2 regions of the Anaerobacillus sp. MEB173 genome follow, and region 2 is predicted to be linked to the other one. Evidence: a T-box and tRNA genes for the amino acid it is inferred to sense, from the RefSeq annotation. Region 2 holds a T-box; the other holds one or more tRNA genes.
The links. The T-box of region 2 lies ahead of pheS (phenylalanine--tRNA ligase subunit alpha). A T-box ahead of a tRNA ligase gene usually reads a tRNA of that ligase, here a tRNA-Phe.

Region 1: it has a tRNA-Phe gene. The T-box ahead of pheS (phenylalanine--tRNA ligase subunit alpha) is inferred to sense a tRNA for this amino acid. The anticodon was not compared.

The regions. Positions count from the first base shown of each region.
Region 1 covers NZ_JBJMAU010000007.1:30,523-47,231, reverse strand. Annotated here, with positions in the region: gene ACJ2A9_RS14990 (S1C family serine protease) at 1-662, opposite strand, end outside; gene ACJ2A9_RS14985 (MBL fold metallo-hydrolase) at 949-1,743, opposite strand; gene ACJ2A9_RS14980 (two-component system regulatory protein YycI) at 1,771-2,541, opposite strand; gene ACJ2A9_RS14975 (YycH family regulatory protein) at 2,528-3,910, opposite strand; gene walK (cell wall metabolism sensor histidine kinase WalK) at 3,903-5,729, opposite strand; gene yycF (response regulator YycF) at 5,733-6,437, opposite strand; gene ACJ2A9_RS14960 (peptidoglycan DD-metalloendopeptidase family protein) at 6,677-8,167, opposite strand; tRNA gene ACJ2A9_RS14955 (tRNA-Thr) at 8,454-8,526, opposite strand; tRNA gene ACJ2A9_RS14950 (tRNA-Phe) at 8,543-8,618, opposite strand; tRNA gene ACJ2A9_RS14945 (tRNA-Asp) at 8,654-8,729, opposite strand; tRNA gene ACJ2A9_RS14940 (tRNA-Met) at 8,733-8,806, opposite strand; tRNA gene ACJ2A9_RS14935 (tRNA-Glu) at 8,969-9,043, opposite strand; tRNA gene ACJ2A9_RS14930 (tRNA-Lys) at 9,059-9,134, opposite strand; gene ACJ2A9_RS14925 (adenylosuccinate synthase) at 9,505-10,791, opposite strand; gene dnaB (replicative DNA helicase) at 11,216-12,580, opposite strand; gene rplI (50S ribosomal protein L9) at 12,703-13,146, opposite strand; gene ACJ2A9_RS14910 (DHH family phosphoesterase) at 13,148-15,115, opposite strand; gene ACJ2A9_RS14905 (YybS family protein) at 15,127-16,065, opposite strand; gene ACJ2A9_RS14900 (ArnT family glycosyltransferase) at 16,357-16,709, shown strand, end outside.
Region 2 covers NZ_JBJMAU010000005.1:213,188-229,896, reverse strand. Annotated here, with positions in the region: gene ACJ2A9_RS12925 (TRAP transporter large permease) at 1-478, shown strand, start outside; gene ACJ2A9_RS12920 (M42 family metallopeptidase) at 650-1,735, shown strand; gene sspI (small acid-soluble spore protein SspI) at 1,767-1,976, opposite strand; gene ACJ2A9_RS12910 (TrmH family RNA methyltransferase) at 2,145-2,903, shown strand; T-box leader at 2,961-3,198, shown strand; gene pheS (phenylalanine--tRNA ligase subunit alpha) at 3,381-4,418, shown strand; gene pheT (phenylalanine--tRNA ligase subunit beta) at 4,432-6,858, shown strand; gene ablB (putative beta-lysine N-acetyltransferase) at 6,976-7,797, shown strand; gene ACJ2A9_RS12890 (YokU family protein) at 7,877-8,155, opposite strand; gene ablA (lysine 2,3-aminomutase) at 8,207-9,607, opposite strand; gene ACJ2A9_RS12880 (sigma-54 interaction domain-containing protein) at 9,737-11,140, opposite strand; gene rnhC (ribonuclease HIII) at 11,313-12,248, opposite strand; gene zapA (cell division protein ZapA) at 12,500-12,763, shown strand; gene ACJ2A9_RS12865 (CvpA family protein) at 12,770-13,309, shown strand; gene polX (DNA polymerase/3'-5' exonuclease PolX) at 13,448-15,163, shown strand; gene ACJ2A9_RS12855 (endonuclease MutS2) at 15,228-16,709, shown strand, end outside.

The sequences.
Region 1 (16,709 bases), on a different contig from region 2:
TCCAACGCACTAATAATCCCTTGCGTAACTGATCCTGAAAACTGCAGACCTAATGGGTTACCGATAGCGATTGCCGGTTCACCGACACGCAGTGTATCAGAGTTCCCGAACTCAGCAACTGTATCAATATTTTCTCCATCAATTTGTAAAACAGCTAAATCTGTTAAAATATCTGATCCTAATAGCTTTGCAGGCACTCGACTTCCATCGCTTAGACTTACTTCAATTTCATTTGCGTTTTCAATCACATGATGGTTTGTGACAACAAAAGCTTTCCCATTTTCCTTTTTATAAATCACTCCAGAGCCTGTACCTTCATTATTCGTTTGTGACCAAAAATTAGACTCTCTTAAATTTACGACACCTACAACGGCATCTGAAACGCGGTCAACAGCTTCGATTACATCAGAATTCACTGAGAGATTTACCGTTTGTTCCAGTCCATCTGGGGTCTTTGGCTGTTCAATCACTATATCCTCTTGTGTCTTCGGTGTAACATTATAAGGTAAAAGCCCATTTTGTGCTAGAGTGGGGACGGACAAGATCACTAGCAATGCACCTACGGTAGAGCCAATAAAAGCAGAAAGACCAAATCCGACCCCTCTTCCTTTTTTCCTTTGATTTTCATTGTAGCGTTGATTTTGTTCATCATAATATCCCACGTTACGGTCACCTTCCCTATCGATGTAAAATGATAATTTGAAAAGATAATAAACCTTTTTGCTTATGTCATTATCCTCACTTATTATTTTATAAAATCAGAAAGATGAAAGTCTAGATAGCGGCGATGAATTCGATAATTTTCCATACTTCTTATAGAATTACCCATAGATATGGATAATAATCGAATATTTTCTTAGGACTTAATTGATAGGCGTGTGAATCCAAAGATTCACACGAACGAGCCCAAAATCAACACCAAACTTTAACAAAGCTAATTATAAAAGATTACACATATGTCAGCTCAGTCGGTTTCGCAGGGTCTGTATCGTATAACTTTAATTTATCTCCGATTACATAGCCGTTTTCCTCAAGCGTTTGCTGTACCGTCATTCTCGCCAAATCTTTCATATTATTATCAAGACTTAAATGAGCTAAATAGATTCGCGACGTTTTATCAGTAATAACATCACATAATGCCAGTCCTGCATCTTCATTTGATACATGTCCAACATCACTAAGAATTCGACGTTTTACATTCCATGGATATCGTCCCATTCTAAGCATATTCATATCATGGTTTGATTCAAAAATATACATATCGGCATCTTTAATTGTCCCTTTAATCCGTTCACTCACATAGCCAAGGTCCGTTGCCAGGACAAGCTTCTTTCCTTCATGATGAAATACATAAAACATCGGTTCTGCGGCATCGTGTGAGACCCCAAACGATTCTACATCTAAATCACCAAAGCTTTTCACAGTCTCAACTTCGAAATGAAACTTCTGTTCTAAAGATAATTTGCCCAGGTCCTTCTCCATTGCCAGCCACGTTTTTTTATTGGCATAAACCGGAATATCGTATCTTCTGGCAAGAATGCCTACTCCTTTTATATGATCACTGTGTTCATGAGTAACTAGTATTCCGTCCAGCTGTGAAGGGTCACAGTTGATTTTTTCAAAAAGCTTTTCCATCTGCTTACCACTTAATCCAGCATCAATTAATAGCCGCTTTTTTTCAGTAGCGACGTAAATGGCATTACCCGTACTGCCACTTGCTAGAACACTAAAACTCAAACTCATTTCTCCCACTCCACTTTCTTTGTTTCATTAGTTAATATGTTGAATTGAACTATCAATGGCATTGACTAAATAATGATCGTCATTAATACGTATACTCCACATTGGTGCAAGAACATGCACTTCACCTAATGGCCGAAATAGACTATAGTATCCTAATTCTACTTGAGTAATATGACTTTCATAAGGAATGAGATTTTCCTTAAAAAGAATTTCCACCGCTTTTAAGCCAGAGAGCATTTCTTGTTCTCGTCCTTGACGATGAATCGCTAAATAGCGTTGCTGATAACCAATAATTTGGTTATTTTCATCAACTTGAACAATTAACTGTCCACCGTCATAATTATAGACCGTTATTCCGGCATACGTTTGATAAAATCCCGCTTGCAATGTTTCTTCATTCCAGCCGCCAAAGCGATAATTCTCTCCGAATAAAATGTACTCATTAAGAAATTGTTCAAGGTCATATTGCGTGTTTGTCCTAGATAATAAAAACGGATTATCAAGCTGTGAAACAATCATTTTCTCATCTACAATTCTGGCACTTTGTCCAGACAAGTTCTCAACATTTTCTTTAAGAAATGCCTCCAGTTTCCCGCTAATATGAGTCCCTTTCACACTTTCATCAGGGATACTCACTTCGACCGTTACGGACATCTCTTTCAGACGCTCCTCAAGAGTAGCTTCCGTAAGCGGACTTACATTCGTAGAGTTTTTCTTTTCCATAAATTGATAACCTAGAAAACTATTTAAGAGGAAGAACGTCAGAATAAAAATTGTCTTCGTTTTACTCCAGTCCATTCGCTTCAGCCTCACGATCTACTTCATCATTAGCGATGACTTCATCATCTGTCTCATCATGAAAATCAACCACATCCCATTTGCCATTGTATAGGACAAACCATTCAGGCTGGAACGTAATGATCGAATTGTTCTTTGTCATCGAATACCCTATCGTTACTTTTTGAAGAAGTGACGGATCAAAACCTTCACTACTTTCAATTTTATTGATAACAGCTTCACCTGAGGGCAAGGCATATTGAAGGTTGGCATCGATTGGACTCTCATCTAAATCAAATAAGGGCCGAATATACTCATACGTTTGATTTCCAATTCGCGAGATATATAACTCAGCTACCTTCTGATGACTGGCACTAAAAACAGGTACACCAGAAACAACGAGACGAAAAAGTGCTTCTTCTTTCGTTTCGTCAACATTCCAATCGTAAAAAATATACTGATCTGTCCAACCGCCATGTCCGTTGATGAAATCTACACTGCTGATAACTACATTTTTTCCATTTTTGTCGTGCTGTTCACTATAACCAGGGTTAATATAAAACAAAATATTGCCTGAATATAACACGTTGAGCATTCGATTTCCGTCTGTATAGGATTCCTGGCGCTCACTTTGGCGATAATGCTTAGCATAACTAGGATCACTAAATAATGCTTGTTTAAATCTATCAGGTGATAATAGCGTTGACGTATATGTCAATCCATCGACTTGTAATTCACCTTTTGGTAAATAGATCTTCCGGTTAAACAGATGGTCTCCATCTACGATAGGATAAGCAAATGCAGCTGGAAGGGTATCAACACCATCCAAAAAATGGGTGAGAAACTCATCAACCGTTAGATTCGCTGTTGTTTGAATGACTTTTTGTTCGTCATAGGAATAAAAACGAACTGCAACCACTTGTCCTGAGGAGTTTTGCTCGATGAACATCTCCATTTGATTAATACCCTTCATCGAAAATTGCAACCCTTCAAGTTTAAAGGCTTCTTTAAAAACATCAATCGGAACAATGGAAGGGAATACGACCTCAATTCCACTCTTTTGATACGTAGATAGTGAAAGAATCTCATTATTTGTTAAATAGCGAACATCACTGAACGTTAATTCCTTCATTTTTTCATAAAACTGGTGAAACAATGGTTCTTTTGGATAGAGCAAATGAGATTGGCCATGATCAAAGACAATCATAGATTCAGGTTGAATCACTTTCGATATAGAAAGAGTCTCGCCAATAGGATTATTTTCGACATAGCCTTTGTCATCACGCTTTAATAATCCATAATCAGGTTGGAACGTCCACAACTGCCATGTTAAAACAACACTCATTAAGACAAGAGCTGTTAAAATAACTGTTTTAATATGCTCAAGCACCATCTTCACTCCTTCTTACTAAATGAGGAAGCGTGAAAGAAATCGTTGTTCCTTTTTCCCATTCACTTTCTACCCATATCTCACCGCCATGAGCCTGTACCATTTCTTTTGCAATGGCTAAACCAAGACCAGTTCCTCCTAAATTACGGGAACGGGCTTTATCAACGCGATAAAAGCGGTCAAAGATTTTATTGATGCTTTCCCGGGGAATACCTAAACCCTGATCGGTTACGGTTATACGAATATTTTCCTGTCCATCATGATGTACTCCAATCGTAATAACCCCACCTTCCGGAGAGTATTTAATCGCATTTGAAATGATATTATCAAGCACTTGTGTAATTTTATCGCGATCAACGCTGGCATACATATCTTCCCATTCAATTTCTCGTTCAAATGTGATTCTTCCATCTTTCGACACCATTTCAAAACGATCAATGACCATATTTACATATTCAGTAAGATTAATTTCTTCAAAATTAAGACGGTAATCTTTGCTGTCCATCTTTGAAAACTGTAATAAGTCATTCACTAGTCGAATCATTCGTTCCGTTTCATTCTGTGTCACTTGCAAAAACCTAGGTGCGATGTCCGGATCGTTCATTGCTCCATCGGCCAAAGCCTCTAAATAACTTCGTAAAGACGTTAATGGTGTCCTTAATTCATGAGAAACATTAGCAACAAACTCTCTTCGTTCTTGTTCAATTTTCTCTTGCTCTGTTACATCATGAACAACAGCAATTAATCCATTAACAGGACCATCTCCGTTTTGTATCACCGAAAACTTTGCTTCTACGATATAGTCCCGATGATCTCCACCAAAGTCGAGTAAAATAGGTTCTGTGCTTTCATAAAGTTCTTCTAATGTAATAGTGTCTGATAAATGCAGTAATCGTAAGAGAGATGCACCAAGGACGGCATCTCGATTAACGGCTAACAAATCTTCTGCTCTGTTATTCATTAAAATAATCCTACCCTCTTTATCAGTAGCAATAACACCATCTGTCATATGGGCTAACACAGAACTAAGCTTCTTTCTTTCACCTTCAGTTGTAGCATGGGCTTCTTCAAGCTTTTTCGTTAAATTATTAAAAGCCATCGCCAACTGTCCAATTTCATCATCACCATACACACGGACATTTTTTGAGTAATCACCTTTAGCCATGACCACAGCATGCTTACGCATATCAACAATCGGACGGGTGATTGTTCTTGCAAGGATAATTCCCAATAGTGCTGTAATCGTTAAGGCGATGAATGTACCTGTAGCAAAAATTTGATTGATCTGTTTTATTTGGTCATAAATCGCTTCAATGGAAGCTTCAATGTAAATCGCTCCGATAATATCATTGTTTGATTTAACAGGAACTGCCATCACTCTTACACGGTGGCCTGTTTGCGGGTCGCGTAAAATAGCTTCATCTTCTCTCCCAAGGAGCGCTCGTTTCACACGAATTTCCGTGCTTAACTGGCCAATAATATGGCGATTATTAAGGTTTGATGTACCAACAACCATTTTATTATGATCAATCACTTGAACTTCGGCTTGATCGATTGAAAAGAAATCACGTAACAATGAATGAATATCCGTTGTCAGTGAGGGAGATTGATCATCCCGTGTCTTAATCATCTCTTGCTCGACATTATAAGAGAGCAAATTGGCTCTGTCATCTAGCATTTTGAAATAATTTGTAATCAGCTGCTCTTCTAATTGACGTACAAAATAAACACCAATCACTTGCATGGCAATTAAAATGAGTAAAACATAGATCAGTACTAATTTTACATGGATCGATTTAAAGAAACCGACTTTCTTCATTACTTAGCTCTCCTCATGATGCCGTAAATAATAGCCAACACCTCTGCGTGTAATTATCCATGTCGGATGACTAGGGTTGTCTTCAACTTTTTCCCGTAGCCTTCTCACCGTTACATCAACAGTTCTTACATCACCAAAATAATCATAGCCCCATACTGCTTGCAGTAAATGCTCTCGTGTCATCACTTGACCAATATGCTTTGCCAAGTAATGAACCAGTTCAAATTCACGATGAGTTAACTCAATCGCTTGTCCTCTCTTCAAAACAAGATATGCATCTGGCTGGATCACTAATGATCCGATAACAATTTCTGTACTCTCTGATTCTTGCTCTTCTGTATTCTTACTATGACGACGTAAATTTGCTTTTACCCTTGCAATTAATTCCCTTGTACTGAATGGCTTTGTCACGTAATCATCCGCACCTAGCTCCAGACCAAGAACTTTGTCAATTTCGGAGTCTTTTGCTGTTAGCATAATAATCGGCATATCATATTTCTTCCGTACTTCACGACATACTTCCATTCCGTCTTTTTGTGGAAGCATAATATCAAGAAGAATTAAATCAGGTGTTTCTTGTTCAACTTTCTTTATGGCTTCGACACCATCATACGCACACTCTACTTGAAATCCTTCTTTTTCTAAACTGAATTTTAAAATATCAGCAATAGGCTGCTCATCATCAACAACAAGAATTTTCTTATCCACCCAAACTCGCTCCTTCTATTGAGTATCTATTTATATAAAAGCTACTTTTTGAAATTAAAATGCTTTTTACATTTTACATTTTTAATTTTACATTTTCACATGTCTTACTCTAACATTTTATCATACGTTCCTCTACTTACCTGCTTTTGCGGCAAAATCAAATCTATAAAGTTATGGAAATAAAAATCCTTTAGCTCGAAAAAGGAGATGTCTCTTGAGTGACATCCCCTTCTTGAATACTATCTATTTAAATAATCCATTGGGTTTTTGAGATTACCATCTTTATAGACTTCGAAGTGCAGATGAACACCAGTAGAATTCCCTGTTGAACCCATCACTCCAATTTTTTGACCTGAACCTACTGTGTCGCCTACATTGATATCAATTGAACTTAAGTGGGCATAGACCGTGCTGTAACCATTGTTATGATTAATAATCACTTTGTTTCCATAACCACCATCCCAGCCAGCAAATGAAACCGTCCCATTATCTGCTGCTAGTATATTGTGATTACTTGGTCTAGCAATATCAATCCCTTTATGAAAACGTCCCCATCTCGTCCCTTGATAGCTTGAAATATAGCCACCTACTGCCGGCCATGAAAATTGTCCAGTTCCACGAGATGTAGATTCTTTCGTTCCTTTAATTACAATTTTGTTCACGGGTTCTATAGTAATTTCTTCTTCTATCACACTTTTCTTGACAATTCGTCCATTTTCTTTAATGATTTCATATGTTACGGTTCTTTCCCCAGGTGAACCCTTTTGTTCTACTTTCGTATCCCCTTTCCACATTGTTGCATCTTCTTTCGTTTCAGTTTGGAAAGGAATCTCTTCTTTTGCCGTTTTCTTTTCTTCAACGATAACATAAACATAAGGTTCATAGTCTGTTACATTAATTTCATCACCAATTTGCAGTAATGTTCCTTCTGTAATCGTTGGATTAATCGCTAATACTTCAGCGACTGATAGTTGATATTGTTCAGCAATTGAACCTAACACATCACCTGGTTGTACAACGTGAATTTTGTCTTCTAACGTTCCGAGGGTTAATTGTTTCACCGCTTTATCAACGGTTAAAATATCTTCAACTTTTGCAACATCCTCTTTGTATGTAATCTCCTCTGAGAGACGCACATCACTAATAACTGATTCACCTGGCTTAGGTAAAGATTGTTCATTTTCATCAATCTCTACTTTATTTTCCAGTGACTCTAACACTGTCTCTGAAACGTATTTTTGCTTTAATTTAGCTATTGCCTCTTCTGCTTCTTCTTCACTACTAATGTGACCTACTATTTTATTACCAACAGATAGAACAATAGATTCGACCATCACTGATAATTGATCCTCTAATAGTTCAAGTGTTTGGCTGTTTTTAGTTCGTACTTGGAAAACCTTCTCTGGCACAACTTCTAGTTGTTCACCAATAACATAAGTAAAGCCCTCTTCATCCACTTCATTTTCTACTTCTTTTATCTTCTTCTCAACAACTCGATCAATTAGCTGTAATGAGTCGACACTACCAATTTGATCTCCATCAATATAAACATGATAGACTGTTTCAATTCCATTTATTTTCGGGTTATCTGCTAAACCTGCCCCTGAAAATAGTAATACTGCACAAGCTGTCGATCCTGCTGCAAGTTTCTTATTTTTAACTAAGCTAGTTAATTTATTTATACAGTTTGATACTACCTTTGAGGCGATCTTTTCAATGATTAAACGCATCGCTCTCCTCCTATAACCTTTTACATTTATTAAAAAAACTATGACACTTTTGCTAGTCACGTATTCTATTATAATAAAAATTTTAGTTATTCGATGAATTGACGTACAAATTTCCCAAAATCGACACAATTCAACACCTTTACTATTTTAGCACATGATTTGATGAAAGTACCATGTAATCTAAAAATATGGTAAAGATGGACTAAACTTCTTCAATTTTTTTCAAAAAAAATAGCCAGTCATTATATGACGGCTTCTCGTTTCTTATGAATAAATAAATGAAAAATGCCGGCCAGAGGACTTGAACCCCCAACCTACTGATTACAAGTCAGTTGCTCTACCAATTGAGCTAGGCCGGCAAATAATCAATATAAATGGTGGCTCGAGACGGAATCGAACCGCCGACACGAGGATTTTCAGTCCTCTGCTCTACCGACTGAGCTATCGAGCCTTATTTAGTTTAGAGTTTAAACTTATAAAAACAAATGGCGGACCCGACCGGGATCGAACCGGCGATCTCCTGCGTGACAGGCAGGCATGTTAACCGCTACACCACGGGTCCAGATTGCGGGGATAGGATTTGAACCTATGACCTTCGGGTTATGAGCCCGACGAGCTACCGAACTGCTCCACCCCGCGACGTTATAAAGTTACTGGACGATGTCTTGCTCTGAAGTCAGTTACACTGTTTCTTCCTCTACAAGTATCGCTTTGTTGCTTGCTGCGTCGAAACAACTCGAAGTACATTCAATGATGTAATGCTCGTTGCTCCACCTCGCGAACGTAATAAATTGATTTTATTGGTGACCCGTACGGGATTCGAACCCGTGTTACCGCCGTGAAAGGGCGGTGTCTTAACCGCTTGACCAACGGGCCACTTCTTGAAAGAAATGGTGAGCCATGAAGGATTCGAACCTTCGACCCTCTGATTAAAAGTCAGATGCTCTACCGACTGAGCTAATGGCTCGTAGTTTATTCAATGATGCTTCTCATGAAGCTTACGGACGATGTTTCGCTCCGTGGTCTTACCTGTTTCTTCCTCTACCAGTATCGCTCCGTCGCTTGCTGTGTCGAAACAACTCGTAGTTTCCCAATGCTGTTTCGCTCGTGACTGAGCTAATGGCTCGTAGTTGTAATGTGTTGTCTTAACGACAAGATTAATAATAACATGTCCAAAGATTAGATGCAAGTGTTTTTAAAAACTTTTTTAGTTTAGAGTTGAGAATGTAGAGTTTAGAATTGTTCGTTAGCATTTCGAAGGGGCTCTTAAACCTCGATGATACTCCCCCAAAAAACAACTCTACACTCTAAACTCTACACTCTAAACTAATATGTTTTTACGCAAATACCCCACGAACAAGGTTTGTTTGATTACGATCTGGTCCAACAGAGAAAACCGATAATGGAATACCTGTTAATTGCGATACACGCTCAATGTAATGACGTGCATTTTCAGGAAGCTCATGTAATGATTTCACTCCTGTAATGTCTTCCGTCCAACCAGGAAGCTCTTCATAAACTGGCTCACATTGTGCCAATACTTTTAAGCTTGCTGGAAACTCTTTAATGATTTCTCCGTTGTATTTGTATGCAGTACATATCTTTAACGTTTCGATCCCAGTTAATACATCAATTGAGTTTAAAGATAAATCTGTAATTCCACTCACGCGGCGAGCATGACGAACTACAACGCTATCAAACCAACCAACACGGCGTGGTCTTCCAGTAGTTGTACCGTACTCATTTCCCACTTCACGGATACGATCACCAATTTCATTATGAAGTTCCGTTGGGAATGGGCCATCACCTACACGAGTTGTATATGCTTTACTTACACCAACGACATGGTTAATTTTTGAAGGTCCAACACCTGAACCAATTGTTACTCCACCTGCAATCGGGTTAGAAGACGTTACAAACGGGTATGTACCTTGGTCAATATCAAGCATTACCCCTTGTGCACCTTCAAATAATACACGACGCCCTTCGTCAATCGCATCGTTAAGAACAACAGATGTATCAACAACGTATTGTGCAATTTGCTGACCATACTCATAATATTCATCTAAAATTTCTTCTTTAGTGAACCCTTCTGCATCGTACATTCTTTCAAGTAGACGGTTCTTCTCATTTAAATTACGCTCCAATTTTTGCTCGAATTCTTCTTTATCAAGAAGATCAGCGATTCGAATTCCAATACGGGCAGCTTTGTCCATATAAGCTGGTCCGATACCTTTCTTCGTTGTACCAATTTTGTTAGCGCCTTTGCTCTCTTCTTCTACAATATCCAATTTCAAATGATATGGAAGAATCACATGAGCACGGTTACTAATACGAAGGTTGCTCGTATCAACACCATGATCGTGTAAATATTTTAATTCTTCAACTAATGCTTTCGGATCAATAACCATTCCATTACCGATCACGCAAATTTTATCTTTATAAAAAATACCAGACGGGATTAAATGTAATTTATACTTTTTGCCACCGAAGACGATTGTGTGCCCTGCGTTGTTACCGCCTTGATAACGAGCTACTACTTCCGCTTTTTCTGATAAATAATCTGTAATTTTCCCTTTACCTTCGTCACCCCATTGGGTTCCTACTACGACAACTGATGACATTTGGCGCACCTCCAGGATCATAATGACACAATACACTTGTGCATTATCCATGTTTTAAAATTTTAATATTAATCATCATTTCTTTAACAACAATCATTGTTGTTTCAACGACATTAGTGTATGTAAAAATTCCTGTTTTTAAAAAGAATAATGTCTGAAACCATTTATTAGTGTACCAAATATTCTAAAAAAAAGTCAATAAAACCCGAACATTTTTTGTTTTTTATTAATACTATGTTCGTTAAAAGAAAGTTTAGAGTTTAGAGTGAAGACCATTGTCAGTAATACAAAGAAGGCGTCCTAGAAAATGCTTTCAATCAACTCTAAATTCTACACTCTAAACTCTAAACTAAAAAAATCCCCCTAGCTTTATTTGCTAGAAGGAATCATTTGGTGTGTAAAACTTTCAACTTTCAACTGTTTTTTACGCTCCTGGTGGCATACTGCTTTCGTCGTGACGCCGTTCAAGATTGACGAACTTATTGTATTCTTTTACGAACGCTAATTCAACAGTGCCAACTGGACCATTACGTTGTTTAGCGATGATGATTTCGATAATGTTTTGATTCTCTGTTTCTTTATCGTAATAATCGTCACGGTATAGAAAGGCAACAATATCGGCATCCTGCTCGATACTTCCTGATTCACGAATATCGGACATCATTGGTCGTTTGTCCTGTCTTGATTCAACTCCACGTGAAAGCTGTGACAAAGCAATAACCGGAACTTCTAATTCTCTCGCTAAAGCTTTTAATGATCTAGAAATCTCTGAAACTTCCTGCTGACGGTTTTCACCGCTTCGGCCATTACCGCGAATTAATTGCAAGTAATCAATCAGAATCATTCCAAGACCTTTTTCCTGCTTGAGACGACGGCATTTGGCACGGATATCATTTACTCGAATACCGGGTGTATCGTCAATGTAGATTCCGGCTTTCGAAAGACTGCCCATTGCCATCGTTAATCTTGTCCAGTCTTCTTCTTGCAATTGTCCAGTACGCATTCGCTGTGCATCAATATTTCCTTCCGCACAAAGCATACGAGTGACGAGTTGGGCTGCACCCATCTCTAAACTAAATATCGCGACATTCTCGTCCGTTTTCGTTGCTACATTTTGCGCAATATTTAATGCAAAGGCTGTTTTCCCGACCGATGGACGAGCAGCAACAATGATTAAATCATTGCGCTGGAATCCCGCTGTCATACGGTCTAACTCGATAAAACCAGTCGGAATCCCTGTAATATCACCTTGACGGTTTTGGAGCATCTCTATATTATCGTACGTCTCTACGAGTACATCTTTAATTGATATAAAAGCACTGGTATTTTTTCTGTGGGCAACTTCAAGAATCGTTTTTTCGGCATCGTTGAGAATTGAATCTACTTCTTCTTCAGCTGTATAACTATCAGCAGCAATCGTTGTTGCCACTCTGATTAAACGACGCAACGTTGATTTCTCCTCAACGATTTGACAGTAATAATCAATATTTGCAGCTGTAGGAACGGCATTGGCTACATCACTTAAGTACGATACTCCACCGATTTCTTCTAACCACTTTCGGTCTTGAAGCTCAGCTGTTACCGTAATTAGATCTACCGGTTCCCCTTTTTCCGCCAAATCTAGCATAACTGTATAGATTTTTTGATGAGCGGCACGATAAAAGTCTTCAGGAGCCAGTCTCTCTGAAGCTGTTACGATCGCTTGTTCTTCCAGGAAAATAGCGCCAATTACCGCCTGCTCTGCTTCGATATTCTGCGGGGGCGTACGGTCTGCGTATAAATCACTCATGCTACCTTCCTCCCTCTCCTCATAATCTAACACATGTTTTCTATTCTACTATGAAAAAGCAAAACAACACACAATCAATATTTAACAGTAAATATCTTGTGTGTTGTTATTGACTTTAACTTTTACTCCTCTACAACATGGACTTTAACAGTTGCAGTTACTTCTGGGTGAAGCTTAATTGGAACATTTGTATAACCAAGTGCACGAATTGGCTCATCTAGCATAATTTTTCTTTTATCAACTTTCTTTTTCATTTTCTTTAAAGTCTCTGCAATTTGTTTCGTTGAGATTGCTCCAAATAAGCGCCCGCCTTCACCAGACTTCGCTCTCACTTCAACCGTCAGGCTCTCTAGCTCTTCTTTATAACGCTTTGCTTCTTCTAATTCTTCAGCAGCTTTTTTCTCTTCACTTTGCTTCTTTACCTCTAACGTTTTTACATTACCCTTTGATGCCTCGACAGCTAGATTATTAGGAAAAAGATAATTCCTTGCATAACCTTCAGATACGTTTTTGATTTCACCTTTTTTTCCTTTTCCTTTTACATCTTGTTGAAAAATAACCTTCATATTACTCTTCTCCTCCTTTAAGGTAATCATCAATAATCTCTTTTAACATGTCTTCCGCTTCAACAATCGATATGCCTTTAATTTGGGTTGCCGCATGTGTCAAATGCCCTCCACCTTGAAGAGCCTCCATAATTACTTGCACATTCACCTCGCCTAATGAGCGAGCACTAATTCCTATTTTGCCGTCTTTTCGTTTTGAAATAACAAACGATGCAATCACATCATTCATTGTAAGCAAGGTATCGGCAGCTTGCGCAATTAACACTTGGTCATAGCATTTATCCGGGTGCCCTTTAGCAATGGCGATACCACCTTTGTAAATTGTTGCACTTTCAATTAGCTTTGATCGCTTCACATATTGCTCTATATCTTCTTTTAATAGTTTTTGGACTAAAGTAGTATCTGCACCTTGAGATCTTAAATAAGAAGCCGCATCAAATGTTCGCGCTCCTGTACGGAGGGCAAAACTTTTTGTATCAACGATGATCCCGGCTAACAGGGCGGTTGATTCCAAAATATCCATTTTTATTCGGTTTGGTTGGTATTCAAGCAATTCAGTCACTAATTCTGCAGTTGATGAAGCATACGGTTCCATATAGACAAGCACAGGGTCAGTAATAAATTCCTCGCCACGTCGATGATGATCGATAACGACAACACGCTCAACTTTTTTCAGCAAACGCGGCTCAATTACTAGTGACGGAATATGTGTATCAACGACAACGAGTAACGTTCGGTCAGTCATCTCTTCCAGTGCTTCTTCGGGTGTAATAAAGTGAGCCCATAACCGGTCATGCTTCTCAACTTCATCCATGAGTTTTTGAACACCGGAATTAAGCTCATTTTTATCGAGAATAATATAGCCCTCTTTTCCATTTGCTTCAGCAACCTTAAATATCCCAATTGCCGCACCGATTGCATCCATATCAGGATTTTTATGTCCCATTATTACGACTCGATCACTTTCGTTTACAAAATCCCGCAGTGCATGAGAGATTACCCTGGCCCGGACACGGGTTCTTTTTTCAACAGCATTAGATTTCCCGCCATAAAAACGCACCTTGCCCGTTTTATGCTTAATAGCTACTTGATCTCCGCCACGTCCAAGGGCTAAATCTAAGCTGGACTGTGCCAAAGCTCCTAATTCTCTTAACGAAGATTCACCGCTTCCAATTCCAATACTTAATGTTAACGGAATTTTCTCTTTCCCGGTTGACTCTCTTATTTCGTCTAAAATATCAAATTTTGTTTCCTCGACAAGCTCAAGTGTCCGTTGGTTAAAAATCGCAATAAAGCGGTCTGAAGATGTTCTTCTAAGAAGAATATCATGCTTTTGCGCCCACCTATTTAAAGATGATGTAACTTGACTTACGAGCTTACTAAGAATTTGATCGTCCATTCCTTGTGTTACTTCATCATAATTATCTAAATATATAAATCCAATGACTTGCTGTTCTTCTTCATAAAGCCTTTTTATTTTTTCCTGATCCGTTACATCAAAGAAATAAACGATTCCCTCTTCTCTTTGAAAGCTAAGCAGATATTTATGATCATTAATCGTAATAATTCTTTTCTTTTCTTTGCTTTCCAGAGCTGTAGTAAGCTCTTTTGAAATCTTTTCTAGAGGGTGTCCTAATAAGTCATTATTAATAAATGACGTCATATAAGGATTTACCCACTCAATAGCCGAATTCTCATTATAAAGAACAACCCCGAACGGTAACTTCAAAAAGGTGTCTTCCCCGGACTTATGAATTCGATGGGACAATGTCGCGATATAATCCTCTAAATCATGGATAAATGAGGCTTTTGCTTGAAGTGCATAAATTAATAATAGCCCTAACAGAAAAAAACCTAATAAGCCGATTATCCATTGGTAATAGGTTAAAACTGCAATAGATAATGTTGCCAATACAAATAAGGCAATCACATGATAACCATGCCAGCGTTTCAATAAGAACTTTGGCATTATTTCAACTCCTACTTCTCTTGTGTATTCATCCGCTTACGTAAATCAAATCCTAAATCAATTATACCTAAGATTCGAACAAGATAAAGAACAAATGGGAAAATAAATCCTGCAATTACGATACTGATAGGTAATGCTTTTGCAATTTGCTTATGATGGCAGTAAAAGAAGATGAGCGATAAACCTTGGATCGTCATAATTAGCTCTAATATCGGAAAGAGATTCCAAACAATAAGATAGAGTGACGTTCCTTCCTCAACACCAAAGATAACAAACAAGGTAACAATCAAGTAATACCAAAGAAATGATTTTGGGAACATCCAATTACGAAATGGTTTAAACCCTTCCACATCATGACCTAAACGGGTTACAACGATTTTGGCGATCAACTGAATGATCAGTGCGAACGTAACTCCTGTTAAAATAATCATGCTTGGTGTTAGATCATCAATACGTTCAATCAATGTAATAAATGATTCGAGCTGATCTGTATTTTCTTGACCGATTCCAATTAACATATTTTCTGCGGTTTGTACGGATTGCAGCATCATCTCTTGAATGGCTCTTATCGGATGGATATCAAAAAGAACGATACTCCCCGCAAAATATAGAATAAGGTTAGCCATATACGTCAAACTTCCACCTAACAATACAGTAAAGGCGTTTTTCTTTCTCCTGTACAGTTCACCAACAACGATCCCACCTGTGCCAAATAGAAATGTTAACGGTAAAACAATAACCCCGCCGATAATAAATGAAACAAAAAATGTAACCACTAATAGTGAGAGCCCGGACTTTAAACCATGCCGTAATACATAAATGATAAAAGGAATCGGCAATAGCCAAATAACGATTGACCCCACAATCGGAACATATAATGTTAAAAAAAGAATAATTGCAAACAGAGCAGCGATTATTGCTCCCTCTGTTAACTTTCTTGTTTCTCTCACTCTTCCACCTCTTCTCAACTTCTCTCTAGTTCAAGAGAAAGTTGCCCTTCTAATAACTATATGCTTCTAACTTCTTTATCGGAAAAAAGCAGGCATTATAAACTCCAAGTTTCAAAAACAGCCTATTTTCCTATTTGTTTCTTTTGCAACTGTAAAAAGAATATCATATTTCTATACTAAACAAAAAATAAAAAGGCGGCAACAATTGGTATAAAGCATAACTATTTCGATTTTTTCAGCTGATTTTGGAAATAATAAATAAATAGTACATAACCTTTAGGAGTCCTATTTATGAAGCCCTTACGTTCATCCGAAAAAGTAATTCTCATAATTTTATTATTATTCATCTTCTCATTAAGGCTGCCTTATCTCTCTCATTCTCCTTTTGAAATCGGAGAGTCCTGGCGACAAAGCGATACTGAATCAATGGCTCGTAATTTTGTTGAGGATCGGTTTAATATCCTCTATCCACAATTGAACTATGATGGTGTCCCACCAAATTATGCACAACTTGAATTCCAAATTACAACTTTTCTTATCGCAATCCTTTATAAACTATTTGGATTCCATTATGAAATAGCAAGACTAATTCCGCTCTTATTTTTTACTGGGTCAGCATATTTCCTGTTTTACATCGTAAAAAG
Region 2 (16,709 bases):
GGAAATCTTTTCATCATCAATTGTAATTACATCAGTGATCATGTTCATTATTGCGGGTGCATCAGCCTTTGGGTACTTTTTGACGAGGGAAAGAGTTCCGGCAAAAATGACGGAGATGATGTTAGGGGTTACAGATAATTGGATTATCGCTCTTTTAATTATCAATTTATTATTACTGGTTGTTGGAGTTTTCTTAGAGACTGCTGCAGCGATTATTATTTTAACGCCAATCCTTGTTCCAATCGCCCAAGCGATGGGGATTGATCTTGTCCACTTTGGAATTATCATGATTGTGAACTTAGCAATTGGATTTATTACACCACCCGTTGGGATTAACTTGTTTGTTGCCTCGAATATCGCAGGGACAAAGTTTGAAAGCCTGGTCCGAGCAATTATTCCGTTTATCATTATGATGATTGTCAATGTGTTAATTATTTCATTTATCCCAAGTATTAGTCTTTTCCTAGTTGGAAAATAATAGGATTTGGAGAAGGATTGAACTTACATTAGTAAGCATCAATCCTTTTTCTTTTTGGGCAGTTGTATTGTGTCCAAATTGTTTAATAAAGTGTAAATGGTTATAATAGGAATAGAAATACATAGAATGAAGTAATTTTATCACCAATATGAAACGAGGGGGCATTTACATATGGCAGAGCTTGATCATACATTACAGATGTTAAAAGAACTAACGGACGCAAATGGAATTCCGGGAAATGAGCGCGAAGCACGGGATGTTATGCGTAAATTTATTGAACCGCTTGCTGATGAAATTACAACTGACAATTTAGGTAGTTTAATTGCAAAGAAGCAGGGCTCACAAGAAGGGCCAAAAATTATGATTGCCGGCCATTTAGATGAAATTGGTTTTATGGTAACAAGTATTGATGATAAAGGATTTGTAAAGTTTCAAACAGTTGGCGGCTGGTGGGAGCAGGTTATGCTTGCACAACGTGTAACGATTATGACAAGAAAGGGAAATGTTCCCGGTGTCATAGGTTCAAAACCGCCACATATTCTTAGCCCCGAAGCACGCAAGAAGCCTGTTGATAAGAAAGATATGTTTATCGATATCGGTGCGACAAGTAAGGAAGAAGCGATGGAATTCGGAGTTCGACCAGGAGATTCAATCGTTCCAGTATGCGAATTTACGGTTATGAAAAATGAAAAAATGCTTATGGCAAAAGCGTGGGATAATCGAATTGGCTGTGCAATTGCGATTGAAGTGTTACGCCAATTAAAAGATGTGGACCATCCTAATACTGTTTATGGCGTTGGAACCGTTCAAGAGGAAGTCGGGCTTCGTGGAGCAAGGACTGCCGCACATTTGATTAAGCCAGATATTGGCTTTGGTGTTGATGTAGGAATTGCTGCTGACACTCCGGGAGTTTCTGAGAAGGAAGGTCTCGGGAAAATGGGGAAAGGCCCGCAAATTATTATGTATGATGCATCAATGGTTGCCCACAAAGGGTTACGTGATTTTGTAACAGACACTGCTGACGAACATAATATTCCGTACCAATTTGATGCAATGGCTGGAGGGGGGACCGATTCCGGAGCAATTCATTTAACTGCTAATGGGGTACCAGCATTATCAATTACGATTGCGACTCGTTACATTCATACACATGCAGCAATTCTTCATCGTGATGATTTTGAAAATGCAGTAAAGCTTATAGTAGAGGTTATTAAGAAGTTAGATCAAGATACAGTGAATAAAATTATTTTTGAATAAAGAAAAGATAAAAGCCGGGGTTGCCCGGCTTTTATCTTTGTAATCCTTTTGAAATTTGCTGAATCATTTCATTTTTATCCTGCTCATTCGCTTGTTGCCAATATACTTCAAATAGGACACCAAGACCAGGCAGCATCTTTTCTTCGCCGCTTTGGATCGCATCAGTAATCGTTGCTTCAACCTGTTGGGCATCACTACCTGAAACATTTGCTAGTATTGCATTACGTAAATTAAAACTCATGATTTAACCCTCCTTAAATAGAGATATGTTACATCCTCAACACTTTTAGTATTTGATCTTGACCGTTGGATTATGTATCCAAATGTGGTTATAATAGTTGAGGAGAATTTAGAATTTAGAATTTAAAATTTAGAATTGGCCAGGAGATTTGGCAAAGGAGCAATTTTGATGGATCGGATTGAGTCGCATAAGAATGCGCGGGTGAAGGAATGGAAGAAGCTTCACTCAAAGAAGGGCAGAGAAAATTCAGGGCGTTTTATTATTGAAGGTCCTCATCTTGTTGAGGAAGCATTAAACCATGGAATCGAAATCTTTGAAATCATTGTTACTGAAAATTTTTCAATTCCAAGCAATTGGAAGGTAGATAATATTAGGATGTATATTGTTACTGATAAGGTGATGAGTGAACTTAGTGAAACAGAAACTCCTCAAGGAGTAGCAGCAGTTTGTGAGTTATTTACATCGCGAACGTTAAATATTAAAACAGGACAATTTTTACTAATTGATGGTGTCCAAGACCCGGGAAATTTAGGGACAATGATTCGAACTGCTGATAGTGCTGGTATTAGTGCAGTTATTTTAGGGGAAGGAACTGTTGATGTATTTAATAGTAAAGTAATCCGCTCAACTCAAGGTTCACTTTTTCACCTTCCGATCATTAAGGGAAATCTTGAAGAATGGATAGGGAAATGTAAGGATGCAGGAGTTCCTGTTTTTGGAACAGCATTGAAAGGTGCGGTTTTGTACAAAGAAGTAGGCTCAATTATGGATCAGTTTGCTTTAATTGTTGGAAATGAAGGCAGCGGTGTAAAGCAAAAGTGGCTTGAGCAAACAGATCAAAATATCTATATTCCGATTTACGGGAAGGCTGAATCATTGAATGTAGCAGTGGCCACAGGTATCCTTCTTTATCATTTAAAAGGGTAATGATCTGACTTGCAACAGTCCCATTTATTCTCTATAATATATAACAATTGTATAAAGAGGAAAGTGATGATAGAGAGTAGTAACCTACTGTTCGCTATGCAGGGAGGAAATGCCTGAGACTGTAAGCATTTCTATAGTAGAAGTAGTTGAATTCACTCTGGAGCTATCGCCGGAACATAAGAATGATTTCTTATTAAGGTTGAATCGGTATAAGATTGATGCCGTTATCTAAATGAAGTGAACAATAGACTATCTATTGTTAAGTAGGGTGGTACCGCGAGTCTTCGTCCCTTGGCCTAGGGAGAGGACTCTTTTTTTATGAAAAAAAACAATAAAAAGCAATTTAGAATTAAGAATTTAGAATGTAGAATTGTCTACAGTAACTCAGAGAAGAACAACAAACTAAACAGCTTAGTAAAGGTTTTAATTCTAAATTCTACATTTTAAATTCTAAATTAATCATGGAGGGTTTGTGAAATGAAAGAACGTTTGCAGGAGTTGCAGCAGGAAGCTGTTACGTTAGTAGAAGAAGCAAATGACTTAAAACGTTTGCAGGAAATTCGCGTTGCTTATCTAGGAAAGAAGGGTCCAATTACTGAAGTTCTTCGGGGAATGGGTAAATTATCCGCGGAAGAGCGTCCTGTGATTGGACAATTAGCGAATGATGTAAGAGCCGTCATTCAAGAAAAGCTTGAAGCAAAAGAGCAGCAGTTAGAAGAAATTGAAATTGAAAAGAAACTATCTGCAGAAAGTATCGATGTGACATTACCGGGTCGTCCAGTATCACTTGGCGGACAACATACACTTTCATTGGTTGTTGAACAAATCGAAGATATTTTCATTGGAATGGGCTTTACTGTTGCTGAAGGTCCTGAAGTAGAAACGGACTACTATAATTTTGAAGCATTAAACTTACCGAAGGATCATCCGGCAAGGGATATGCAAGACTCGTTCTATATTACAAATGATTTATTATTACGTACACATACATCACCTGTTCAAGCAAGAACAATGGAGAAGTACAAGGGGCAAGGTCCAGTTAAAATTATTTGTCCGGGTAAAGTGTTCCGTCGTGATGATGATGACGCAACACATTCACATCAGTTTATGCAAGTGGAAGGTTTATATGTTGCCGAAAACGTTCGAATGAGTGATTTAAAAGGTGTACTTGAAACATTTGCAAAAAAATACTTTGGAGAAGATCGCAAAATCCGTCTGCGTCCAAGCTTCTTCCCATTTACCGAGCCATCTGTAGAAGTTGACGTATCATGTGGGATGTGCAGCGGTAAAGGCTGCCGAATTTGTAAACAAACAGGATGGATTGAAGTACTGGGAGCTGGAATGGTTCACCCGAATGTACTGGAAATGAGCGGATTTGATTCAAAGAAATATACAGGATTTGCATTTGGTATGGGAGTTGAGCGTTTGGCGATGTTAAAGTATGACATTGATGATATTCGTCATTTCTATACAAATGATTACCGATTCCTTACACAATTTCAAAGAGAAAGATAAAGGAGGAGTTTAGATGTTAGTCTCATATCGTTGGTTACAAGACTATGTAAATATATCAGATTTAACAGCTAAAGAATTAGCGGAAAGGTTAACAAGAAGTGGTATCGAAGTTGATATTGTGCACCCAATGAATAAAGGGATTAAGAATGTTGTTATCGGTCATGTCGTAGAGCGCGAGCAGCATCCTGATGCCGATAAGTTAAGCCTTTGCCAGGTTGATATTGGGGAAGAAGAGCATGTGCAAATCGTATGTGGGGCAAAGAATGTTGCTGCAGGTCAGATGGTACCTGTTGCAAAAGTAGGAGCAGTTTTACCAGGGAACTTCAAAATTAAGAAGGCAAAGCTCCGTGGTCAAGCTTCACACGGGATGATTTGTTCTTTACAAGAGCTAGGAATCGAAAGCAAGCTTGTTGCGAAAGAGTTTTCTGAAGGGATTTTTGTTTTCCCGAACGATGCTGAAGTTGGCGGGGATGCGCTTGAATTTTTAAATTTACATGATGAAGTATTGGAATTGGATCTGACACCAAACCGTGCAGATTGTTTAAGTATGATTGGGGTTGCTTATGAAGTAGGGGCAATTTTAGGTCGTGATATTAAAATTGAGGATGTAAAAGTTCCACAAGGTAACGAAGTGGCTTCAGATTATATTAGTGTAAAAGTTGAAGCGTCAGATGATAATCCATATTACGGTGCCAGAGTTATAAAAGATGTAACGATTGGACCGTCACCATTATGGTTACAAAATCGCTTAGTTGCTGCTGGTATTCGACCGATCAGTAATGTTGTCGATGTGACAAACTATGTTCTGCTTGAATATGGGCAACCATTACACGCGTTTGATTATGACCGCTTTGGTTCAAAGGAAGTTGTAGTTCGCCGTGCCCATGAAGGTGAAGAAATCGTGACACTTGATGATGCGGCAAGAAAGCTGACAAGCGAGCACTTGGTCATCACAAATGGCAAAGATCCTGTCGCTGTAGCAGGAGTGATGGGTGGTGCAACTTCAGAAGTTCAAGACGATACAAAAACCATTCTTCTTGAAGCAGCTTACTTCAAAGGAGCAACAGTACGAACAGCTTCACGTGACCTTGGGCTACGCAGTGACTCAAGCACACGTTTTGAAAAAGGAGTCGATCCAAATCGTGTAGCCAAAGCTGCTGATAGAGCAGCAACACTGATTGTTGAGCTAGCCGGTGGTACCGTCCTGGAAGGGATTGTGGAATATAACGAATTAGCTGCACAGCCACTGCCAGTTCCATTATCATTAGAACGTATTAACCGCGTATTAGGAACAGAGTTATCTCTTCACACTGTAACTGGAATCTTAAAACGTCTTCAATTTGCATATACACAAGATGGAGATACGGTAACAGTACATGTTCCAACAAGAAGACCTGACATTACAATTGAAGAGGATTTAATCGAAGAAGTCGCCAGATTGTATGGTTATGACCATATTCCAACGACATTACCTGAAGGAGTCACAACGCAAGGAAGTTTAACGGATTACCAAATGAAGCGTCGTCATGTACGTCGTTATTTAGAAGGTGCGGGACTATTCCAAGCCGTTACGTATTCATTAACGAGCTCAGCAAAAGCGAAAGGCTTAGCAAATGAATTTGCGGACATGTCGCCAGTTCGACTGGCAATGCCAATGAGTGAAGACCGCAGTACAATGAGAACAAGTCTTGTACCTCATCTTCTTGATGTACTTTCATATAATCATAATCGAAAAATTAATGATGTAGCTGTCTATGAGGTGGGGTCAATCTTCTTAACAGAGGAAGAAGCAGTGACAAAGCAACCAGAGGAGAAGGAAATGGTTGCAGGAGCATATACTGGTCTATGGCATAGTCATTTATGGCAAGGAGAAAAGAAGCCTGTTGACTTCTTTGTTGCCAAAGGGGTATTAGAAGGATTATTTGCACAATTAGGAATAGATCCAGACATTACTTTCGTTCAAAGCAAAAAGGCTGGACTTCACCCAGGAAGAACAGCACAAATTTTGTTAGGGGAGCAAGAAATTGGCTATATCGGCCAAATTCACCCATCATTACAAAAAGAATTGGATTTAAATGAAACGTATGTCTTTCAATTAGACTTAGAAACGCTTCTAACAACAGAAGTGGATCATGTCACATATGAGGCACTGCCACGATACCCGGCGATGTCACGTGATATTGCATTAGTACTCGATGAAGCAGTTGCCGCTGGTCAGGTGCAATCTGTCATCGAAGAAGCTGGAGGAAGTCTTCTAAAGCAAGTTGCGATCTTTGATTTATATCAAGGCGAGCATATGGAAGAAGGAAAGAAATCTCTCGCATTCTCGCTCACATACTTTGATCCTGAGAAGACATTAACAGATGAAGAGGTAACGAAAGTACACGAAAATGTCCTTTCTAGTCTAGCTGAAAAAGTTGGAGCTGTTCTTAGGGGATAAGCTTTTTAGTTTATAGTTGAAAGTTAAAAGTTAAGACGTGCGTGCTTTGTTGAAGCGCACGTCTTCTTTTTTGTCTTATCTGTTTTGTTTTTAGAATATGATAGGAGAAAGAGCTGTTTGACAGGGGGTTATCTTATTAAAAATCAAATTGATATTGATCCGAAAAATGAACGAATTGTTGCCTATGTGATTGAAGCACCGGAAACAGAAATTTTCCAGTTGAAAACGTTGCAACAACAACACATGCCCGGAAAAACGATAGTTTACACATTACCTGGTTATGTAAAGTATTTCCAAAAAGAAAAATATCAGTTAGAAGGACAAATTCAAGGATTTTTTAATGGACAAGATGGGATGATTGTTTCAAAATTTCATCAGCAAGAACGAAAGGTGGATAATGACTTGTCTCAGCGAGAGAGAATTATTCAAATCGCCTTAGCGGATAAGAAAAAGTATTCCATCTCGACGACTGCGACTGGTTATACGATTGAACGGATACAACAGAAAGACATTGCTCAACTATCTGCTCTTTATCGCACTGTGTTTGAGAGGTATCCAACTAATATTTTTGATGCCAAATATATCGAAAAATCAATGAATGATGATTACTTCTTTGTCGTTGCAAAACAGAATGACCAAATTGTCTGTGCTGCATCAGCTATGGTTAATCCGTATAACAGTGCTGAAATTACGGATTGTGCAACAGATCCGTCTCATCGAGGGAAGAATTTATTAGCACCGGTAATTGTTGAAATTGAAAAGCAGCTTCAAGGAAGACATGTTCATCACTATTATTCTCTCACTAGAGCACTATCTGTTGGTATGAATGTAACGATTAAACGATTAGGCTACCATTATGAAGGGACACTAGTAAAAAACTGCGTGATTAGTACAGGGTTTGAAGATATGAATATTTGGGTGAAAAAGGGGGATAATTAGTTAAAAGTTAAAAGTTGATAGTTGAAAGTTAAGTTGATAGTTGAAAAGTCCAGCCTCCAATCAGGAAGCCGGACTTTCATTATTTAAAATAGTTTTTTGGAATGATTCTTGGAATTTCCATTAGTGCATCATAGCTAACTGAATTTGATAGTTTTTTTGTATCAATTAACAGTAATTGGTCTTCAATTTTCTCTACGGTTTCATCAGCAATATAATGCATTTTACAATTACTGCAATGTATCGATGGAATATTTGTTATTGTGATTGCCCGTCTTCCATCCGGAAGCTCCCAGTGTGCTAATTTTTTCGTTTGATTTGCTTTATCAGCACGACACCATTGACATTTCACCACAATCATCTCCTCTCACCATCATTGTAAGTTATGCTAGCTGGTAGGAAACGTGAATCACTAGGACTCAGAATCAGTCTTATACTTTTCTTGTTCTTTTTGCCATTTCTTCTCTTTTAATTGGTCACGATGTTGTCGTTTATCCTTTAATGAGGAATGGGAGGCATTACTTTCATAGCTTTTACGGCGATCTAACCTCTTTAATCCTTCTGGCACAAGATTAAACTGATCATCGTTCATCAAACTTTGAATACCAATAGAAGGCTCTCGGTCTGTAATTTCGTAGTATTCATTAAAGTAGTTATCGGCCCTTCCAGGAACATAATTTTCAGGTTCTGGATATGTCGTGATAACCCCTTCAAAGTTTCGAAGGACAGTTTTTGCCGGACTTTGTGAAATGACATAATTCGGTTGTAAGGCAATTTTTCCTCCTCCGCCAGGTGCATCAACAACGAATGTTGGAACGGCATAGCCAGATGTATGACCACGAAGGGATTCAATGATTTCTAATCCTTTTGAAATTGGAGCACGAAAATGACTTATTCCTTCTGAAAGATCACATTGGTAAATATAATAAGGACGTACACGGATTTTTACTAAATCGTGCATTAATTTTTTCATGATGTGTGTACTGTCGTTTATTCCTGCTAAAATGACAGCCTGATTTCCGACAGGGACACCTGAGTTAACAAGCATTTCACAGGCCCGCTTTGAATCCTCTGTAATTTCGAGTGACGTATTAAAGTGAGTATTTAGCCAGACAGGGTGATATTTTTTTAAAATGTTACATAAGTTTTCAGTGATGCGTTGTGGAAATACAACCGGAGCACGAGTCCCAATCCGAATGATTTCAACGTGAGGGATCGCTCGTAAGTTTTTCAGAATGTATTCAAGGATTTGATCATTAATAAGAAGTCCGTCCCCGCCAGATAGAAGGACGTCGCGAACTTGTGGTGTGTTTGCAATGTATTCAATCGCACCGTCGAGCTGTTTTTTGGGTACCCCCATTCCTACCTGACCGGAAAATCTCCGACGTGTGCAATAACGGCAATACATCGAACATTGATTTGTCACGAGAAAGAGAACTCGGTCTGGATAACGATGAGTTAAACCAGGAACTGGGGAATCTTCATCTTCAAATAGAGGGTCCTCTAAGTCATACTTTGCTTTTTGAATTTCCTTTGAGACTGGAACAGACTGCATTCGAATTGGGCAGCGTGGATCATCAGGATTCATTAAAGAAGCATAATAGGGTGTGATGTTTAGAGGGATTGTTCTCGTTGAAATTTTAACGCCTTCTTCTTCGTCTGGTGTTAAATTAACAACCTTTTTTAAGTCATCCAGCGTACGGATTGTATGTGTCAGCTGCCATAACCAATCATTCCATTGCTCTTCAGTAACATCCTTCCATAGCTCTACGTCTTTCCAATGTCTTTTTGGTTTATATAAATCATGTAACATGAGCAGTTGCCTCCTTTAATAAAGGTGTTTCAATAAATATAAATGCAATTTTTGTGCCAAAGGTTACTTTCAGTCATATCAAGATACTGTATTGATGGAAAAGAAAAAAAGCGCCAAAAAATCGGCACTCTACTTTAAATCATATTTTGAAAGTTTATATTGTAATGTTTGGCGTGGTATTTTAAGGAGCTTTGCAGCCTGTTGGATATTTCCGTTTGTATAGGACATTGTTTTTACGATTAATTCTTTTTCAACAGTCTTCATCGTTTCTCTTAATGGAGTAATCTTTTGCTGATGCTTACTTATACTATTCATCCTTTCAACGAAATGAAAGGGGAGGTGTTCCTTTTTAATAGTATCTCCTTCAACTAAGTTCATCGCTGCTTCAATCGTATGCTCCAATTCACGCACATTACCAGGCCATTCATAGCGATGAAACAATTCCATCACATCTTTGTCAACAGTAGTGACGAGCTGCTCAAAGCGATAATTATACTTTTTGATAAAGTGCTCCGTTAGTCTTTCAATATCTTCAGGGCGCTCTCTAAGTGGAGTAATCCTTAGGGAAACAACATTAATACGATAGTATAAGTCTTCACGGAGTACTTGCTTACGAATACACTCCTGAGGTCGTTCATTCAATGCGGTAATGATACGTACATTATAGGCGACACCATTAGTACTGCCAATACGTCGAACAACACCATCCTGGAGTACCCGCAACAGCTTCGCCTGGAGGTCGAGTGGCATTGAATTGATTTCATCGAGAAAAAGTGTGCCATTATGAGCGATTTCAAATAATCCAGGGCGGTCAATGGCACCGGTAAAGCTTCCTTTTACAGTGCCAAAGAGGATGCCTTCTAGTAGGGTTGAAGGGATGGCTGCACAATTTTGAGCAATAAATGGTTGATTTTGTCTTGAGGAGGCATTGTGAATCGACTGTACGAGCAGCTCTTTACCAGTGCCTGTTTCACCGTATACTAATATCGGGGAGGATGTACGGGCAGCTTTCAAGGCAATCTTTTTTGTGTAATCTAATTGTTCATTATTTGTAATGAGATCTCTCATTTGAAAGGTTGTATGTTGTATAGTAAGTTTTTTCGTCTTTGCTTGCTTGTTCTCATTCACTTTTGCTTGAAGGTCAAGGAGTTTTTCAGATAACTGTTTCACTTTCGATAAGTTTTTCGCAATTTCTACTGCTCCAAATAACTTATGATCGACAATAATTGGGATGGTCGTATTCACGGTATCAATCAGTTCGCCACGAACATTTGTATAAGTTTGTTGTTGATTATAAATTGGCTTTCCCGTCTCTATTACTTTCAAAAGTGTACTCGTTTCAGGGGTTAGTGAGGGGAATACCGACAATAAATGTTTTCCCAATACTTCCTTCACATCAACACCATCATGTTTGGCAGCGATTTTGTTGTAATAAACCGTAACACCTTTTTCATTAATGACATGAATTCCTTCATCGATACTATCTAAAATCGCATGTAACATTTGGACAGTATTCAGTACTTCAATCGACATAGGCAAAAGCCCCCTTTACCTAAAAATTGTCGATGCAAAATTATTGGCATTTGGTGCTTGATTTTCGGCATTACCATTTACTCTATGTATATTCAATGAAGATGAGATATAACTAGAAACTGTAAATAAAATAAAAGAGCTACTCGTTAGTAGCCCTTTGAATAGTCTTCACTTACCTTTTTGCTAATTTTTTTGCTTTCATTGTATTAGCGAAATGAAGTTTAGTAAATGTACGAAGTGCCTGTTCACCTTTTGCTTGAATTAATTTTGCTGCTGCGATATCAACTTGGCTCCCAGCCCCTTTAGGAATGTCAAATCCAGCAAGTTTGCTTAATTTATCCATTTGCTGAATAAATGAATAGCGGGCGATGATTGAAGCGGCAGCGACAGCTAAGTGTACCCCTTCGCCTTGTGTACTGAAATAGACATTTTCTTTCACTTGGTTTTTTTGATCTTTTATATAATTGTAATAGGTCGAAGGTTCAGCGAATTGATCAATTAAGATGCCGTCATAATGAGCAGAACCAAGTTTTGCCTGCAGTTTTAATAATGCCTGATTATGTAATAATGCTTTCATTTTCCCTTGTGACATTCCTTTAGCTTGTAATTCATTGTATTTTTCATTGTGAAGAACTAACAGAGTATAAGGGATAACCTGAATAATATCCTTCGCAATTTGAACAATTTGCGGGTCTTTTAACGCCTTTGAGTCTTTAACTCCTAACTCTTTGAGAAGTTCTAACTGTTCTTTTGCTGCAAATGCTGCAACAACTGTTATCGGACCAAAATAATCACCAGTACCAACCTCATCAGAACCAATGATCGAAAGCTCGCTTATATTAGCCGGTGGGGAGTAAGCACTCTTTTTTTGTGGTGTACTTGACTTCTTAGCTTTACTAGGCTGTTCACTTCCCCATTGGCTTGCCTCATCAGAAGCAGTTTTTCCTTGAAATAGAACTTTTCCTGATTTGTATGCCGTTATTGTACAGCCAGGGGGTTTTGCAGTGAACACCGCTCCAGTAGGAACTTTAGATTGAAGATAACGGTTGTACTTTTGTTTCATTTGATCAATTGTTGCCGGGGATACTTGGATAACCGCATTAGACATGTGCAATGCCTCCTTTACTTTTCCTTGTTACAGTATAACAAAAAACGCTAAAACATAATTAAATGATTATGAAGCGAAGAACCAAAGGGTTGTACCCGTATAGATGAAACAAATTGAGAAACGATTTACAATTTCCATATATGATTGTTCGTGTTATGATAGAAAATAGGATTCTTTCAACTAACTTTAGATGATAAGTATAGCCAAAGTTGTCTAGCGCTTACGCTTTTCTTAAGATTGGAGGCTTTTTGGTGGCTGGCGAGCAAGATAAAAAACGAACAGTAGTTTCAATATATGGACAGCAATATACTATTGTTGGGAGAGAAACATCTCAACATGTAAAAGCGGTCGCAAATCTAGTAGATAACAAAATGAAAGAAATAAATAAACTAAATCCATATTTAGATACAACAAAATTAGCTGTACTTACTGCAGTAAATATAGTAGATGAATATATTAAACTAAAAGAAAAGGTAAAGCAGTTAGAAAAGCTTCAAGAGAAAGAAGAGGAATAATTAAATATGGTTAGTCTAATACTTTTACTTATTTTAGTTGGTAGTTTTTTTATTGGCTTGCGAAGGGGTTTTGTTCTTCAGCTTTTTCACTTTTTAGGGTTTATCGCATCCTTTGTAGTAGCCTATATGTATTTTGATGATTTGGCACCACACATTCGTTTATGGATTCCATATCCGCAATTACCTAGTGATAGTACAGTGACAATGGTTGCAGAAATGCTGAATTTAGAATCTGTTTATTATAGCGGTATTGCCTTTGCGATTTTATTTATTGTTACAAAAATTGTGATGCAAATTATCGGATCAATGTTTGATTTTTTAGCTCATATGCCGATTTTGCGAATCGTGAATGGCTGGCTTGGTGGAGCGTTAGGATTTATCGAAACGTATTTAGTTATGTTTTTGCTACTTCATATTGCAGCTTTGATCCCGCTTGAATTTATTCAAGAACACTTACACCAATCTACCTTAGCCAAATTAATCATTGATCATACTCCTATTCTTTCAGATTTATTAAAAGACCTTTGGATAGGAAATGAACTTTAATACAGCTTATTTCCATAAAAAACTTCTCAATGAGAGGTTTTTTATATTGTCTTTTTTTACTTTTATTGAGAAGTGAAAGAATGATAATTATTGGCTAAACGTGTAAAATAGTAGAAGAAATGGAGGCATGATCGGGGAATGATTACGAAAAAAGATGTGATAAAAGCGTTAGAAACAATTGCAATTTATATGGAAATAAAAGGAGAAAACAGCTTTAAAATCTCTGCATACCGAAAAGCTGCTCAGGCGTTAGAGACAGATGAGCGAACACTGGCGCAAATAGAAGACCCGGCCAAATTGAAGGGGATCGGAAAAGGGACAGCAACAGTGATTGATGAATTAAAAACAACCGGAACATCATCGATTTTAGAAGAATTAAAGGCAGAGCTGCCAGCAGGATTATTACCTTTATTAAAATTACCAGGTCTGGGCGGGAAAAAGATTGGCAAGCTGTATCAGGAATTAGAGGTTGTCGATGTTGATACCTTAAAATCGTGCTGCGAAGAAAACAAAGTTCAAGCATTAGCCGGGTTTGGGAAGAAAACAGAGGAAAAAATTCTTGCAGCCATTGCAGAAATGGGGTCTCGTCCGGAACGTTTACCGATTTCATTCGTATTACCAATTGCAGAAGAAATTGAAAATCAATTAAAGATGATGGAGGGCATTGACAATTATTCACGAGCAGGAAGTCTCCGTCGGACAAGAGAAACGGTCAAGGACTTAGATTTTATTATTGCAACTAATCACCCTGAAAATGTTCGTGATCAGTTGTTGCAAATACGGGGAATTTCTGAAGTGATCGCCAAAGGAAACACGAAAGTATCCGTGGAGCTATCCTATGAATACCCAATTTCAGTTGATTTTCGCTTAGTACAACCAAAGGAATTTGCCACAACGCTCCATCATTTTACAGGGTCAAAAGATCATAATGTGAAGATGAGACAGCTTGCAAAAGACCGTGGTGAAAAAATAAGTGAGTATGGAGTTGAGAATACGGAAACCGGTGAAATCAAGACGTTTGCAAATGAGAAGGAATTTTTTACTCATTTCGGCTTGCAATTTATCCCACCTGAAGTAAGGGAAGGTGGGGATGAAGTTGATGCATTTCGTGATAAAGTAAAACTTATCACGGCACAAGATGTGAAAGGTGACCTTCACATGCATACGACATGGAGTGACGGTGCTTTTTCAATTGAGGAAATGGCTGAAGCGGCTCGGAAAAAAGGATATTCTTACATTTGCATCACGGATCATTCAAAGTTTTTAAGAGTGGCGAACGGTTTAACAGAGGAGAGATTAGCACAGCAGAGATTAGAAATCGCTAGAATTAACGAAAAGTATACGGATTTTACGATTTTCTCTGGAATTGAAATGGATATTTTGCCTGATGGAACGTTAGATTACGACGATGAGATTATTGCAGAATTAGATTTTGTCATAGCGGCCATTCATTCGTCTTTCTCACAAGATCGACAAACGATTATGAAACGTTTAATTACTGCTTTAAATAATCAACACGTTGATCTTATTGCTCATCCAACTGGCCGTTTAATAGGAAGAAGAGCTGGATATGATGTCGATGTAGATATGCTGATTGAAATTGCTAAAGAAACGGATACCGCATTGGAATTAAATGCAAATCCTTATCGTTTAGATTTGTCGGCCTCATGGTTAAAGAAAGCGCAGCAAGCAGGTGTGAAGCTTGCGATTAATACCGATGCCCATCATATTGATCAGTTGGATTACATGGAGATCGGGACATCAAGCGCAAGGAAAGGCTGGATTCGACCTGAATCTGTCATTAATACGTGGGGGATTACCGAATTAAAACAATTCTTCTCACGACACAAGTAACGCAAACAAGAGAATATTGTTATACTATAGATTGATGATTTGGACATGAAAGGGGGTTGGTCAGTTGTTAGAACGTGTTTGTCGTGTATTAGAGTACAAAAAGATGAAAGAACAACTGATACAACATGTTGCATCAAGTTTAGGTCGCCAAAAAGTGGAAGAACTACTTCCTTCAAATCATCTTGAAGAAGTTATTCATTGGCAGAACGGAACTTTTGAAGGAGCGAAAGTCCTTCGCTTAAAAGGACAAGCTCAATTAGGGGGAATTCGTGATATTCGAATGAGTGTCAAGCGTTCCCAAATTGGTGGAATGTTGCAGGCAACTGAGTTATTAGATATAGCAAGTACGATTTATGGAGGGCGCCGTTTCAAGAAATTCATCGAAACGATGGTGTTTGAAGAAGAAGTGCAATTGCCAATCTTGGCCGAACTTGTAGAACAAATCGAGCCGCTCACTGATGTTGAACGTGAGATTAAACAAGCGATTGATGATCATGGACATGTCCTTGATTCAGCAAGCCCAACATTAAGAACGATCCGTCATCAAATTCGTAGTTTTGAAGCTTCTATTCGTTCGAAACTGGAATCATATACTCGTTCATCAAGCAAACAAAAAATGCTCTCTGACGCGATTATTACCATTCGGAATGATAGATACGTGATTCCGGTTAAGCAAGAATATCGTACGTCATTTGGTGGAATTGTTCATGATCAGTCTTCTTCTGGAGCAACATTATTTATTGAGCCGCAAGCAGTTGTAACAATAAATAATCAGCTTCGTGAAGCAAAAGCAAAAGAAAAGCAAGAGATTGAAAAAATTCTCCGGGAACTTTCTGAAGCAGTTGCAGTCGAAGGAGAAGCGTTAATCCAAAACGTCAAAATGCTTGCTGAAATTGACTTTATATTTGCAAAAGCTCTATATAGTAAAGAAATCAAAGGGTCACAACCGAAGTTAAATGACCGAGGGTATATCCAAATTCGTAAAGGAAGACATCCGCTTATTCCGGCAGATGAGGTTGTTCCAATCGATGTTGAATTAGGCCATGATTACACATCGATTATCATTACTGGTCCAAATACAGGAGGAAAAACAGTCACATTAAAAACAATTGGGCTCCTTACTTTAATGGCTCAATCTGGTATCCAAATTCCAGCTGAGGAAGAATCGGAAATGGCTGTATTCTCTTCTATTTTTGCAGATATTGGTGATGAACAGTCAATTGAACAAAGTTTAAGTACGTTCTCATCTCATATGGTCAACATTATAGAAATTTTAAAGAATGTCGATCATAACAGTCTCGTTCTCTTTGACGAGCTCGGGGCGGGAACAGATCCAACTGAAGGGGCCGCATTAGCAATTGCGATACTTGATGATGTCTATCAACGTGGTGCCCGGGTTGTGGCAACAACTCACTACAGTGAATTAAAAGGATATGCATACAACCATAAAGGTGCGATTAATGCGAGTGTTGAATTTGATGTAAAAACATTGCGCCCAACGTACCGGTTACTTATTGGGGTTCCAGGAAAAAGTAATGCCTTTGCG